Regions from separate parts of the Agrobacterium sp. 20P9.1.2 genome, predicted to be linked through region 1. Evidence: predicted binding sites of a transcription regulator. Region 1 holds the regulator's gene; each other region holds the start of a gene.

Region 1 (3,112 bases):
ATGTCGATCCGGCGCGATCCTCATCAGCAGCGAAACCTTGCGGCGCACGGGCTCCATGGAAATATGGCTTGGTGAAAAGGGTAAGTCTGTGCTGCGCGCCGAAGCGGCGATGCAGGATATGGACCGCTTCTGGACAAGGCACCGTAGCTATGACTGGCGCAAAGGCGATTTCGACGCGTCAGTGCCGGAGCATATCGAAAGAATGCTATCGAACGCCCCGTGATATGCTTCATTCAAAGGTGCCGCTTGCGCGCTTTGCGACACCTTCTGACTCGTTTTCACACAGACCGTTTTACATAGCCAAGTCGGTATTTTCGTTCGAAACAGACGCCGTTCCATATCTCACGACTTCAAGCGCAAATCCGCCAGCCATTCTCCGATGCCTTTGGCTTCCGCCTCGTGTTCTGCATCGCGCCACGGTTCCAGCAAGGCCGCATCCTGCCATTCCTGCATTGCGGGGAGGGTGAGGAGACGGTTCTTGTAAGCCTCGGCCTCGGGCGACAAAGTCGTCGCGTAGGTTTGGAAGCGGAAGGCGACGGGGCAAAAAAACGCGTCTACTGCCGTAAATGCGTCTCCCGCCAGGAACGGGCCGCCGAAAGATGTTAGACCTTCCTGCCAAAGTGCGTCGATGCGGGAAATGTCTTTCTTCAGCGCCTCGCCAACCTCGCTAGGTTGAATGCGAAGGCCGACATTCATCGGATGTTCGTTGCGCAATGTCTGAAAGCCGGAGTGCATTTCAGCCGCCGCAGAACGCGACCATGCTCGTGCCTTTGCCTCACCAGCCCAAACGCCACCGTGACGTTCCGCCAGATATTCGATGATCGATAGCGAATCCCATACGGTCAGGTCGTTCTCCACAAGGCAGGGCACCTTGGCCGTCGGAGAAAAAGTTGCGAAATCCTCGGCCGAATTACCGAAGGGCGTCAGCTTTTCGCTGAATGCAATATCGAGTGTCCGCATCAACACCCATGGCCGCAGGGACCAGGAGGAATAGTTCTTGTTGGCAATATAAAGCTCGTACATCTCATATCCCTCGGTTGCAGCACCGTGTTAGCGCGGGAAATTTCGTCGATACAGATGGTTTGCGCGATGGTGGTCTTCAAATTATTTGATGTTTTAGTCGTGTGCCCATGTGGTGACATTAGAAACAGAGGGATCGCAGTCTGAAGCTTCCATTCCGCAACTCAAACTCAGGCAGCGCTTCATACAAAACGTCATCCTAAAAATCATTCATAGACACTCACAAAAACGAGTGATTCGAAAATAGTAAGCCGACTAACCACTTTTGGATATCTGCGCTTACTGTGAGCGCAAATTTCCCCCTGACATGCATGTAATGTGCACTTGTTCGTCATTCGGACCAACGTGCAACTTTGGCTCTAAGACCTCGCGACGTGCCAATCAAAACCAAAAATATTGCGCGCGGGCAGACCTAAAAATCCACCCGCGAAGCTATAGGCAGGAGCAGTTAATGATAGCGGCGGATCAGGCCGACCAGCTTGCCCTGGATCTTCACCCGGTCCGGTCCGAAGATGCGGGTCTCGTATGCAGGGTTTGCGGCTTCGAGCGCGATAGAGGCACCCTTGCGGCGGAAACGCTTCAGTGTTGCTTCTTCGTCATCCACCAGTGCAACGACGATATCGCCCGGATTTGCGGTACTTCCGTCACGAATAATGACCGTATCGCCATCGAAAATACCGGCTTCGATCATCGAATCGCCTTTGACCTCAAGCGCGTAATGCTCGCCCGAACCGATCATATCCATCGGCACCACCACATCATGGGTGTTGTTCTGGATCGCCGAAATCGGCACACCTGCTGCGATTCGACCCATGACGGGGACGCTGACGGAGTTGACGTCGCGGCTGTTCGAGGGGGCAGGTGCGGGCGGTGGCTCCACAGCCTTCAGCTTGCCAAGGCTGCCTTCGATGACGCTTGGTGAAAAGCCGCGTTGGGGCTTGTTGGCGGGCGAATAGGACTCGGGAAGCTTGATGACTTCAAGTGCGCGCGCCCTGTTCGGTAGCCGGCGAATAAACCCGCGCTCCTCAAGCGCTGTAATCAACCGGTGAATGCCGGATTTGGAGGCAAGATCGAGTGCATCCTTCATTTCATCGAAGGATGGCGGCACGCCAGACTCTTTCATTCTTTCATGAATGAACAGAAGCAATTCCTGCTGTTTGCGCGTGAGCATGAAGAAACACCCTTGGAAATTCGAGGCGAAGATTCGCGAAACAAATACAGAACGAACACTATCTGTTCCATATGTGTTCTGCAATCCCTTAAAATTCCGTGAAATTCATTTAAGCATCTGTTGATGAGCGAAATCAGCATCATCGACGCGTCTCATGCGGTCGTAGTGCAGTGACTCGCGGGCATCTTGCTGATAAGTGCGAGGCCAGTACGAGATTTAAGGGTAACTCACCGGCGTTTGCCTCTAAAAGATGCCCTGCTGATTCCGAGGATAGATGATGAGTGTGACGAACAATCTGAAAGTCGTGGTGGGGCAGGGCTCCAAGGCGGTTTCCTTCTCCAACACCGAACGTTTCTCGCTGATTGCCGGGCCGTGCCAGATGGAGAGCCGCGACCATGCCTTCATGATTGCCGAGACCATGGCGGAGCTGTGCGGCAAGCTGGGTATCGGTCTTGTCTACAAGTCGTCTTTCGATAAGGCCAACCGCACGTCCCTGTCGGGCCAACGCGGCATTGGCATCGATAAGGCGCTGGAGATTTTTGCTGAACTCAAGGAGCAGTTCGGATTTCCGGTGCTGACGGATATTCACACGGAAGAGCAGTGCGCAATCATGTCACCGGTTGTCGACATCCTGCAAATCCCGGCGTTTCTCAGCCGACAGACCGACCTACTGGTGGCGGCGGCCAAGACCGGCCGGGTCGTCAATGTGAAGAAGGGTCAGTTCCTGGCGCCTTGGGACATGAAGAATGTTCTGGCCAAGCTGAACGATAGTGGCAACCCGAATGTGCTGCTGTGCGAACGCGGCGCGTCCTTCGGCTACAATACGCTCGTTTCCGACATGCGCTCGCTGCCCATCATGGCATCGCTTGGTGCGCCGGTTGTATTTGACGCGACTCACTCCGTGCAGCAGCCGGGCGGGCA
Region 2 (3,112 bases), on a different contig from region 1:
GACGCGTTCCACCAGCTCGTCATCCAGCGGATCGACACGACCCGTCACACCAAAGGTGCCATCGCGCAGATGGCGACCGGCGCGACCGGCAATCTGGCCCATTTCACCGGGGTTGAGATTGCGGAACTGGTAACCGTCGAATTTGCGGTCCTGCGCAAAGGCCACATGATCGACATCGAGATTGAGGCCCATGCCAATGGCATCCGTCGCCACCAGATATTCGACGTCTCCATTCTGATAAAGGCCGACCTGCGCATTGCGGGTGCGCGGCGATAGTGCGCCCAGCACCACGGCGGCACCGCCGCGCTGACGGCGCACCAGTTCGGCAATCGCGTAGACCTCTTCTGCGGAAAAGGCGACGATGGCCGTGCGCTGCGGAAGGCGGGTGATTTTCTTCTGTCCCGCATAAAACAGCTGCGACAGGCGGGGTCGTTCAACTACGACGATGCCGGGCAGCAGCTTTTCCAGAATGGGCCGCATGGTGCCCGCGCCCAAAAGCAGCGTTTCCTCGCGTCCGCGCAGATGCAGAATGCGGTCTGTGAAGATGTGGCCGCGCTCTAAATCGCCAGCAAGCTGCACCTCGTCGATGGCGACGAAGGCTGCGGTCGTTTCGCGCGGCATGGCTTCGACGGTGCAGACGGAATATTTCGCTTTGGGTGGAGAAATCTTCTCTTCGCCGGTCACCAGCGCAACATTGGGCGCGCCGACCTTTTCCACCAGCCGCGTATAGACCTCGCGGGCAAGCAGACGCAGGGGCAGGCCAATGACACCGCTTCCATGCGCGACCATGCGTTCAATGGCATAATGCGTCTTGCCGGTATTGGTCGGGCCAAGAACGGCCGTAACACCGCGGCCGCTCAAGATCATGGGGCGAAAATTCAACGTACTATCCGTGAAATCGACTAACTGATTGTTTTACAACACATTCGGAAAACATTCCTTCGCATCGTCCAACACACATGGCAATCGCGGCGCGCAAAGGCAAGGAAGGAATGCATCAAAGCTGAATTTGCCGAGATTTTTGCGTCATAAACATGCAAAATGACGATTCGGAACAGGCTGCGAACGAATCAGCGACGAATCGCTGACTCCGTCTGATTCAGCTTTTGTTCACGGCTATATCTGGGCGGCAGTGGTTCGACGCTCCACCAGATCATGAATCGTGCGGTTCCGGGCTTTTGTCACATTAGAGCGGTTGGCCAGCCAGCAGGCGTGGACCGTTGGGATCGGCAGTGCCTGCCGCCTGGCCGATGAAATAGGATTTGAGGCCGGGAATCCGGTCCACGATGCCAAGGCCGAAATCGCGCGCGATCCTGATGGGGCCGACATCGTTGGAAAACAGCCGGTTCAGCACATCTGTCGTGATACCCATACGCACCGTGTCAAACCGCCGCCAGGACTGGTAGCGCTCCAGCACGTTGAGCGATCCGATATCGAGACCGAGGCGATCCGCTTCCACGATGGTTTCCGCCAAAGCGGCCACATCCTTGAAGCCGAGGTTGAGACCCTGGCCGGAAATCGGGTGGATGCCATGGGCGGCATCACCCGCCAGCGCCAGACGCGGCGCCACGAAAGCCCGCGCCAGCGTGAGGCCGAGCGGAAAGGCCCGCCGTGGGCCGACTGGCCTGATCGGGCCGAGCTTGTGTCCGAAGCGGCGCTCCAGCTCCTCTTCGAACAAAAGATCGTCGGCTGCCACCAACCGGTCGGCATCTGCGGTGCGTTCCGTCCAGACCAGCGACGAGCGATTGCCCTTAAGCGGCAGAATGGCGAAAGGCCCGGATGGGAGGAAATGTTCTTCGGCACAGCCATTATGCGGGCGCTCATGTTCCACGGTCGTGACGATGCCGGATTGATCATAGGCCCAGTGCACGGTCTTGATGCCAGCCATATCGCGCAGGGCCGAGCGAACGCCATCGCAGGCCACCAGCAACCGGGTCTCGAAGGTCGAGCCATCGGACAGGGTGACCACATTGCTGCGATGTTGCGCTTCAAAGCCGGTGACACTCAGGCCATGGCGAATGGTAATGCCAAGCTTTTCGCAAACGCCACGCAGGGCGCCGACCATTGCGACATTGGGAATCATATGGGCAAAGGGCTGGCCCTCTGCGACTTCGCCATCGAAGGTGAGGAAGACGGGGCGCACGGGATCGGAGGTCTTGGAATCCGTCACGATCATTTTGTTGATCGGCTGGGCTTCCGGCAGAAGCTCGTCCCAGATGCCGAAGACTTGCAGCATGCGGGTGGCGGCGGCGATGATGGCGGAGGCGCGCATGTCCTTTTTCCAGACATCATCAGGGGCGGCCTCGATGACCTGCACATCCAGATGTGGAGCAGCCTGCTTGACGGCCACCGCAACGCTCAATCCGACATATCCGCCGCCAGCAACCACCACATCGAACATCGCGTCTTCTCCTCGCATTCTTGTGAATATCACGCCTGCACTATAGATCATTCATTTAGGTCTTCCTACAGCCGGAGCATGTCGAAAATGTCGCGCCCTCTTGAAAATGCCACCCCGCTCGAAAAACTGATTTCCACGCTGGATCTCGAAAAGCTCGAGGAAAATCTGTTTCGCGGCACAAGCCCGCAGGTTGGCTGGCAGCGCGTTTTCGGTGGGCAGGTCATCGCCCAGGCCCTGATGGCGGCGCAGCGCACGGTGAGTGACGACCGTTTCGTCCATTCGCTGCATGCCTATTTCATGCGCCCCGGCGACCCGAAAGTGCCGATCATCTATCAGGTCGACCGCATTCGCGATGGGGCGAGCTTTGCCACGCGGCGCATCGTCGCTATCCAGCACGGCCACGCGATTTTTTCCATGTCGGCGTCTTTCCAGATCGATGAGGGCGGTTTTGACCATCAGGCTTCGATCCCCAAGGTGCCGCAGCCCGAGGACTTGATGAGCGAAGACCAGATGCGCGATGCGTTTCTGGCCAAGGCCCCGCCCGCAATCCGCAAATATTGGGAAAACAAGCGCCCCATCGAAATCCGGCCGGTGTCGCTGACCCATTACATCTCCAGGGAAAAGCTAGAGCCGCATCAGGACATTTGGGTGAGGGCTGTCGGCGACGTGCCTGCCGACCGGCATTATCAGGCCGCCGTTTTGGCCTATCTC
Region 3 (3,112 bases), 160 kb from region 1:
AGCCAAGAATTTCACGTGCACTGAGGCTCGGATGACTGAGCACGGCGCGCGTGCACTCCTCCAAACGGGCGCCCAAAACAGGATGTTTCAGGTAGGATTCGGCTTCAGAACGTCCAGAGATCGCGTAAAAGCGGGCAGTTTCCGATCGACCAAGTCCGTGAATTTGCGGAAAGATGAACCACATCCAGTGAGACCTCTTCTGTCCGTCACTCAACTCCTGTAAGGCCGTTGCGTACGTATCTTGTTGCGCATTGATGAACCGCGCCAGATCAAATTCCATCCCTGTGTCCTTCGCTCCGCGGGTTAGATTTTTGTCTTCTAGGTGCCATCACATCTCATTCCATTTCCAACTGTGCAAACCACGCGGCGTATGGAGTGTTCCTAGCCAGATAGCGGTTGAAATCCGGTGCCCCGTCATCCCACCAGACGGGGCCGCGTTCACCAAGCCCAACCTTGGCCGCATCCACTTTCTCTCGAGCTTCGATCATCGCTGGTGAGCCTGCCGATGCATCGCGGACTGTCCGGCGTGCAGCCATCAAATCCTTGACCAGTGCCGTACGGGTGGGCTCATCGATCGCTGGATTGCTGCGACGCCACAGCCTGCCTTTTACGACGAAGTATCGACCATCGGGCGTGTCCGGATATGTCTTGCTCATTCGAATCCAAGCGTCCCTTGCGCTGGTTGCGCATCCTGAGATGGTTTGTCCTCATTCCGGCGGGCCAGTTGCGTCAGCGCGCTGAAGCGCACGTCCACATCCCGATCTGCGATAAACGCGTTGAGGGTTTCGAGGCTGATGCGATCCCACGGTTTTCCTCGATCTGGTCCGCCAGGTACGCGTGGCAAAAGGCCTGGTTCGCTGCTCCATGCCAGGCAATCCTCAAGTGATTCTTGGTTCAACATGTCGCGGAGATGATGAGCCGTAACGTAGGCGTCAGGCATCGCCCGATGCGCGGGGAGGCCGATTTCATGCACCAGTCCGTTGGGCATTCGTTGATAACGCAGCATCTGGTTGGAAAACCGCGGAAGCTCTGGCCAGACACGCAACGCGCACTTCCATGTGCAGATCCAAGGCGTTCCGCCTGTAAATCGTGGCGTGCAATATCGTTGCTCGAAAGCGGCTCGATGAGCTGCCAAGGCGTCGATATGGCCGGGTGGACGGAGAACGGTTGTTGCTATTTCCTTCCAGAACGGAGCATACGCGACTTGGGCATCCAGGATATGATGAATTGCCATCGTGTCGGGTGAAATCGGACGGCCAGGATTGACGAACAGCGCCCCGCGCTCGTCAGTAACCTCCCACTTTCCGGACTCGTCGATCACGACATCCTGCCAGCCGATCTCGCAAACGTCGTTCGGGCCATTGCCTCCTGTTTCGAGATCGACGACGCGTACCCTGGCTTCGATCACTTCGGTGCTACCTTCCTTTAAACTTCAGCATTGGTAAGCGCGATCGGCGTAGGATTGTTCCTGAAATGATGCCTGCGATCAGCACAGCTTGCACACATCGACAACCGAAGCTGAGGGATTGATCATGCTCCCCTAAAATTTATTTTGTGCGTGGTACGAAACACCGTTCCAAATCTTACTCACTGATTCAATTTGCGAATCTCTCGAGTTGCTAAAAATAGAGGACTGCATTCCTAATTTAGCGCCTCTTGACTCCTGTCGGGCGCAGGAACAGAACGTGAACTTCAACATTGAAAACGGCATGAAGCCGTTCCCATAAACGACACGAACCGGAAGGATTGCGTGAACGATGGCTGCTGCGCGCGAGCATGTCATAGCCGATCTGCGTGATCGTATTGCCTCGCTGGAAGGGGTGGTGGCGAAGCAGGCGGAATGTCTGCCGTTCGGGGTGAGCGCAATCGACGCGGTGCTTCCAGGAGGCGGTCTCGCGAGAGGCGCTCTTCATGAATTTGCAGGTGGTGGCGCCGGAACCGTCGATGGGGCAGCCGCAGCCCTGTTCGTGGCAGGCGTTGCTGCTCGCACCAAGGGCAAGATCGTCTGGTGCCTGACACGGCCTGACCTGTTTTTTCCAGCGCTCGTGCAGGCAGGTCTTGACGCAAACCGCGTGATCTTCGTGGAAAGCGATCGTGAAGAGGACGTGCTCGCCTCTATGGAAGAGGCGCTGTCCTTCGGTGGCCTAGGCGCTGTCGTCGGCGAGGTGGTGCGACTGCCGATGCTGGCAAGTCGGCGACTTCAGCTTGCGGCGGAAAAAAAGGGAAGCCTGGCGCTTGTTGTCCGCAGGTGGCGACGACAGACGGAAGCCAATGATTTTGGGCAGCCGACGGCATCGACCACCCGGTGGAGGGTGAGTGTGCTGCCGTCGCAGGAGTTACCCGTGCCGGGTGTCGGGCGGGCAAGATGGTTGCTGGAACTGATGCGGTCGCGTGCTGGCGAATGTGCCGAATTTATCGTTGGAGCGTGTGATGACCAGGGTCGTATCGATCTACCTTCCGGATCTGTCGACGGATCGCATTCGTCGAGCCGATCCCGGCATTCCGGCTGAACAGGCCATCGCCGTGATCGCTAAATCCGGATCGAAACGCTGGGTGTCGGCGGCAGATGCTGCAGCGAAAAAAGCAGGTCTGCGTGTCGGGATGCAGGCTGCAAAGGCCCAGGCCTTGTTTCAGGGGCTGCTGATGATCGATGCCGATCCGAAGGCGGACGCCGACGCACTTGAGCGCATTACCTTCTGGGCACTGAGCCAGTATTCCCCGATCGTCGCGGTCGACGCCCCAGATGGCATCGTCATGGACACGGATGGTGCCGACCATCTCCGGGGCGGAGAGCTTGCGATGTTGAGCGGGATTGCCAATCGCTTTCGGGGCAGGGGGCTGACCGCCCGTGTCGCGATCGCCGACACATGGGGTGCGGCCCATGCCTGCGCCCGCGCCATCACCAGGGAAACCGTAATCGTGCCGCGCGGCGAAACCGTAAAAGCAGTCGAGCGATTGCCGATTTCCCTGCTGCGTCTGCCTGAAAAGATGACTGGCGATCTAAGAACGCTTGGCTTTCGAACCATCGGTGAGCTTTCTGCGACGCCGCGAGCACCACTGACACTGCGCTTCGGCCCGGAAATCGCCCGCCGCCTCGACCAGATCTTCGGGC
Region 4 (3,112 bases), on a different contig from region 1:
CCAACCAGCCATCCAGATACCGCACACTCTCAACACCGGTAAACTTCGCCAGCCGGTTCAGTTCCGCATCCAGCTTCGCCAACCGGCCCGAAGACGGACGCACGCCCTTTTCGAGCCACAGGCGCTTTACATCCAGCGCCCCACCTTTACGCTCCGCCTTCATGTCGATGCGACCGATCAGCCTGTCCCCTTCCAGAAGCGGGAAGACATAATAGCCGTATTGCCGCTTCGGCTCCGGCACGAAGACTTCGATGCGGTAATAGAAGCCGAATAGCCTCTCGGTGCGGGCGCGGTTGCGCAGCAGCGGATCGAAGGGGCTGAGCACGCGGATGCGATTAGGCGGCTCGATGTTGGCTTCCGCCTCGCCTGTGAAGCCTTCGAAGGCGTAGGAAATACGCTCCTTTGCACCATCGGAAGAAGCGAGCGAGACTTCGCAGAGTTCATCGCGGTGATCTGTTACCCACTGCTTGGCTTCCTGCGGCGTGACGATGTCGAAGAAGGCGGAGATTTCGCCTGATGTTGCAAAGCCAAGCCTCGTTAGCGCTTCACGGCAGGCCCAGTCTACGAAGTCGTCATGATGCACATCCAGGTCGTGATGCTCGGATGGGATCACCCGTTCCGCCAGATCATAAACCTTCTGGAAGTTGACGCGCCCTGCCACCGCCAGCTTGCCGGTGTGCCAGAGATATTCGAGCGCCGTCTTCGACGGATGCCAGTTCCACCAACCGCCGGATTGGTGCCCCTCCGCCTTCATATCGCGCGACATGGTGGGGCCGTTTTCGGCAATGCGGCGATAGGTTTCCTCGAAGGCAGAATCGAAGCCCTCCCCGTGCCAGTTGCGCCAGCGCTCCTGAATGATCGGTTCGCGGCGGCGGAAGCGGTGTTTCCAATAGGGGTAGAAGCTCGCGGGCAGAATGGAGGCGTCATGCGTCCAGTGTTCGAACAGCGCGCGATCTTTTTCCAGCAGTTCCGTCAGGTGATGGCGCTTGTAGGTCTGGTTGCGGGAAAAGATGATCTGGTGATGCGCCCGCTCCACCGTAGCGATACTGTCCACCTGCACGAAGCCGATATCGGTGATCAGCTTCAACAGATCGGCCTTGCCCATGGCGCGGCTGGGCGATCCGGACAGCCCCTGTCGCGCCAGAAAGATACGTCGTGCTGCTTCGCTTGAAATCAGAATCGCCATGGCAAAAGCCTATGGTTGCGCAGCTGAAAAATCAATGTTCTTTTTTTGTTCCTTGTTTTGTTTGGTGTCTCCAACGTTTATAGAAACGTCGACAGCATTTTGGGGACTGGCAGTTGGATATTCGTTTTCACGATGCGGGTGTGGCCTTTGAAGGCAGAGCGGCGGTCGAGCCCTTGACGCTTGCCCTCACCGAGCGGCGCATCGGCATCATCGGCCTTAACGGTTCCGGCAAGACGACGTTTGCACGGATGATCAATGGTCTGACGAAACCGACCAGCGGCCATGTCAGCGTCAACGGGCTGGATACTATCAAGGATGCGTCCGATGTCTTGAAGGATGTCGGCTTCATCTTCCAGAACCCGCAAAACCAGATCATCCTGCCCATTATCAGAGACGACGTCGCCTTTGGCCTGAAAAACAAGGGGCTGGACAAGGCCGCCATCGATGCGGCGGTGGATGCGACCTTGCAGCGCTTCGATATCCAGCATCTGGCCAAACGGCGCGCGCACGAGCTTTCCGGCGGCGAATTGCAGCTTTCGGCCTTGGCAGCGCTGACCATCACGAACCCAAAAATCCTCATCATGGACGAGCCGACCAACCAGCTCGACCTCAAGAACCGCGCCTTGGTGGAGCGGACCATGGCGGGGCTGGAGCAGGATTTGATCGTCATTACCCACGATCTGCCGCTGCTGGAGAGTTTCGACCGCGTTTTGCTGTTTCATCAAAACAGGCTTCATACCGATGCATCTCCTGCTGACGCCATCCGGCTTTACCGCGAAGTGGCACTGACATGAAAAGCCTCCATGTCGAAGGCGCAGGGTGGCTTTACAGCCTCTCGCCACGCATCAAGCTGGCGGGCCTTGCGCTGTTCAGCATCGCCCTGTTTCTCACGCGTGATCCCCTCCTCCTCTTCGCTGCCGTTTTGATTGCAGGGTTGGTGCTGTGGCAGGCGCATTTGGGGTTTCGAGAAACCGTGGCACGGGCGCGGCCCGTTCTGCTGACCATCGCCATCATCGCCGTTTTCAGCTTCCTGCTGATTTCCGCGCTGGATGCGATGGTGGCCCTCTTGCGGCTGACTGCCCTGACGCTTTTGGCGACGGCGATTACAGCGAGTGTCAGCATTTCGCAGTTCATGGATGAAATCACCTTTGCCCTGCGTCCGCTGGAAAGACTGGGCCTTGCCAAGGCTGCCGATGTGGGTCTGGCAGTTGGGCTTGTCGTGCGTTTCGTGCCTGAAGTCATCAATCGCTACGAGACGCTGCGCGATGCTCACCGTGCGCGCGGAATGAAGGTGAGGCTGCATACGATCCTTGTTCCGCTCATCATTATGACGTTGAAGGATGCCGATGCGATTGCGGATGCCATTGACGCGCGCGGTTTCAGAGGCCAAACCTCGTCTCCTGATATTTAGAGATGGGAGCCTCTTGAGAATGAAAACCCGTGACCTCGTTCTGATCTCGCTGTTTTCAGCCATCATCATCGCGCTTGGCCTGTTGCCGCCGCTTCCGCTTGGCTTCATTCCCGTGCCCATTACCGCGCAGTCGCTTGGCGTCATGCTGGCTGGTGTGGTACTGGGGGCGAAGCGCGGCACGCTGGCCGTTCTGCTCACCATTCTCATCGCCGCCATTGGCCTGCCGGTTCTGTCTGGCGGTCGCGGTGGGCTTTCGATCTTCTACACGCCGACAACCGGCTTTCTGATCGGCTGGATCGCTGCTGTCTTCACCACCGGTTATCTGTCCGAGCGTCTGGTCAATCGGGATCAGTCTGCAATCGTGCAGGGTGTTGGCTTCTTTCTGGCCAGCGTCGCCGGTGGCGTCATCGTGCTGTATGCGTTCGGCATCACCTATCTCGGCTTTGCAGCGGGCATCGGTTTTCAGAAGGCCTTTGTCGGCTCCATGGCCTTCATTCCTGGCGATGTTCTCAAGG

The links. Region 1 encodes LexA, which represses DNA repair genes until DNA is damaged. Its sites were predicted from a motif close to TGTTCNNNNTGTGTTCNG; they were not measured.
Region 2: a site for LexA is predicted at 1,051-1,068, ahead of AC27VJ_RS17595 (helicase-related protein). Genes of this name have one in related genera too.
Region 3: a site for LexA is predicted at 1,675-1,692, ahead of AC27VJ_RS10945 (ImuA family protein). Genes of this name have one in related genera too.
Region 4: a site for LexA is predicted at 1,222-1,239, ahead of AC27VJ_RS03190 (energy-coupling factor ABC transporter ATP-binding protein). Genes of this name have one in related genera too.

What each region holds. Positions count from the first base shown of each region.
Region 1 is NZ_JBYOKI010000003.1:175,228-178,339, reverse strand. It holds gene AC27VJ_RS10250 (ComEC/Rec2 family competence protein) at 1-223, shown strand, start outside; gene AC27VJ_RS10245 (glutathione S-transferase family protein) at 343-1,023, opposite strand; gene lexA (transcriptional repressor LexA) at 1,469-2,191, opposite strand; gene kdsA (3-deoxy-8-phosphooctulonate synthase) at 2,469-3,112, shown strand, end outside.
Region 2 is NZ_JBYOKI010000006.1:164,113-167,224, reverse strand. It holds gene AC27VJ_RS17595 (helicase-related protein) at 1-867, opposite strand, end outside; gene AC27VJ_RS17590 (ubiquinone biosynthesis hydroxylase) at 1,187-2,401, opposite strand; gene tesB (acyl-CoA thioesterase II) at 2,489-3,112, shown strand, end outside.
Region 3 is NZ_JBYOKI010000003.1:338,352-341,463, reverse strand. It holds gene AC27VJ_RS10960 (DUF1810 domain-containing protein) at 1-280, opposite strand, end outside; gene AC27VJ_RS10955 (hypothetical protein) at 336-656, opposite strand; gene AC27VJ_RS10950 (DNA polymerase III subunit epsilon) at 653-1,408, opposite strand; gene AC27VJ_RS10945 (ImuA family protein) at 1,758-2,510, shown strand; gene AC27VJ_RS10940 (Y-family DNA polymerase) at 2,431-3,112, shown strand, end outside.
Region 4 is NZ_JBYOKI010000001.1:669,906-673,017, reverse strand. It holds gene AC27VJ_RS03195 (winged helix-turn-helix domain-containing protein) at 1-1,186, opposite strand, end outside; gene AC27VJ_RS03190 (energy-coupling factor ABC transporter ATP-binding protein) at 1,300-1,980, shown strand; gene AC27VJ_RS03185 (CbiQ family ECF transporter T component) at 1,977-2,597, shown strand; gene AC27VJ_RS03180 (biotin transporter BioY) at 2,617-3,112, shown strand, end outside.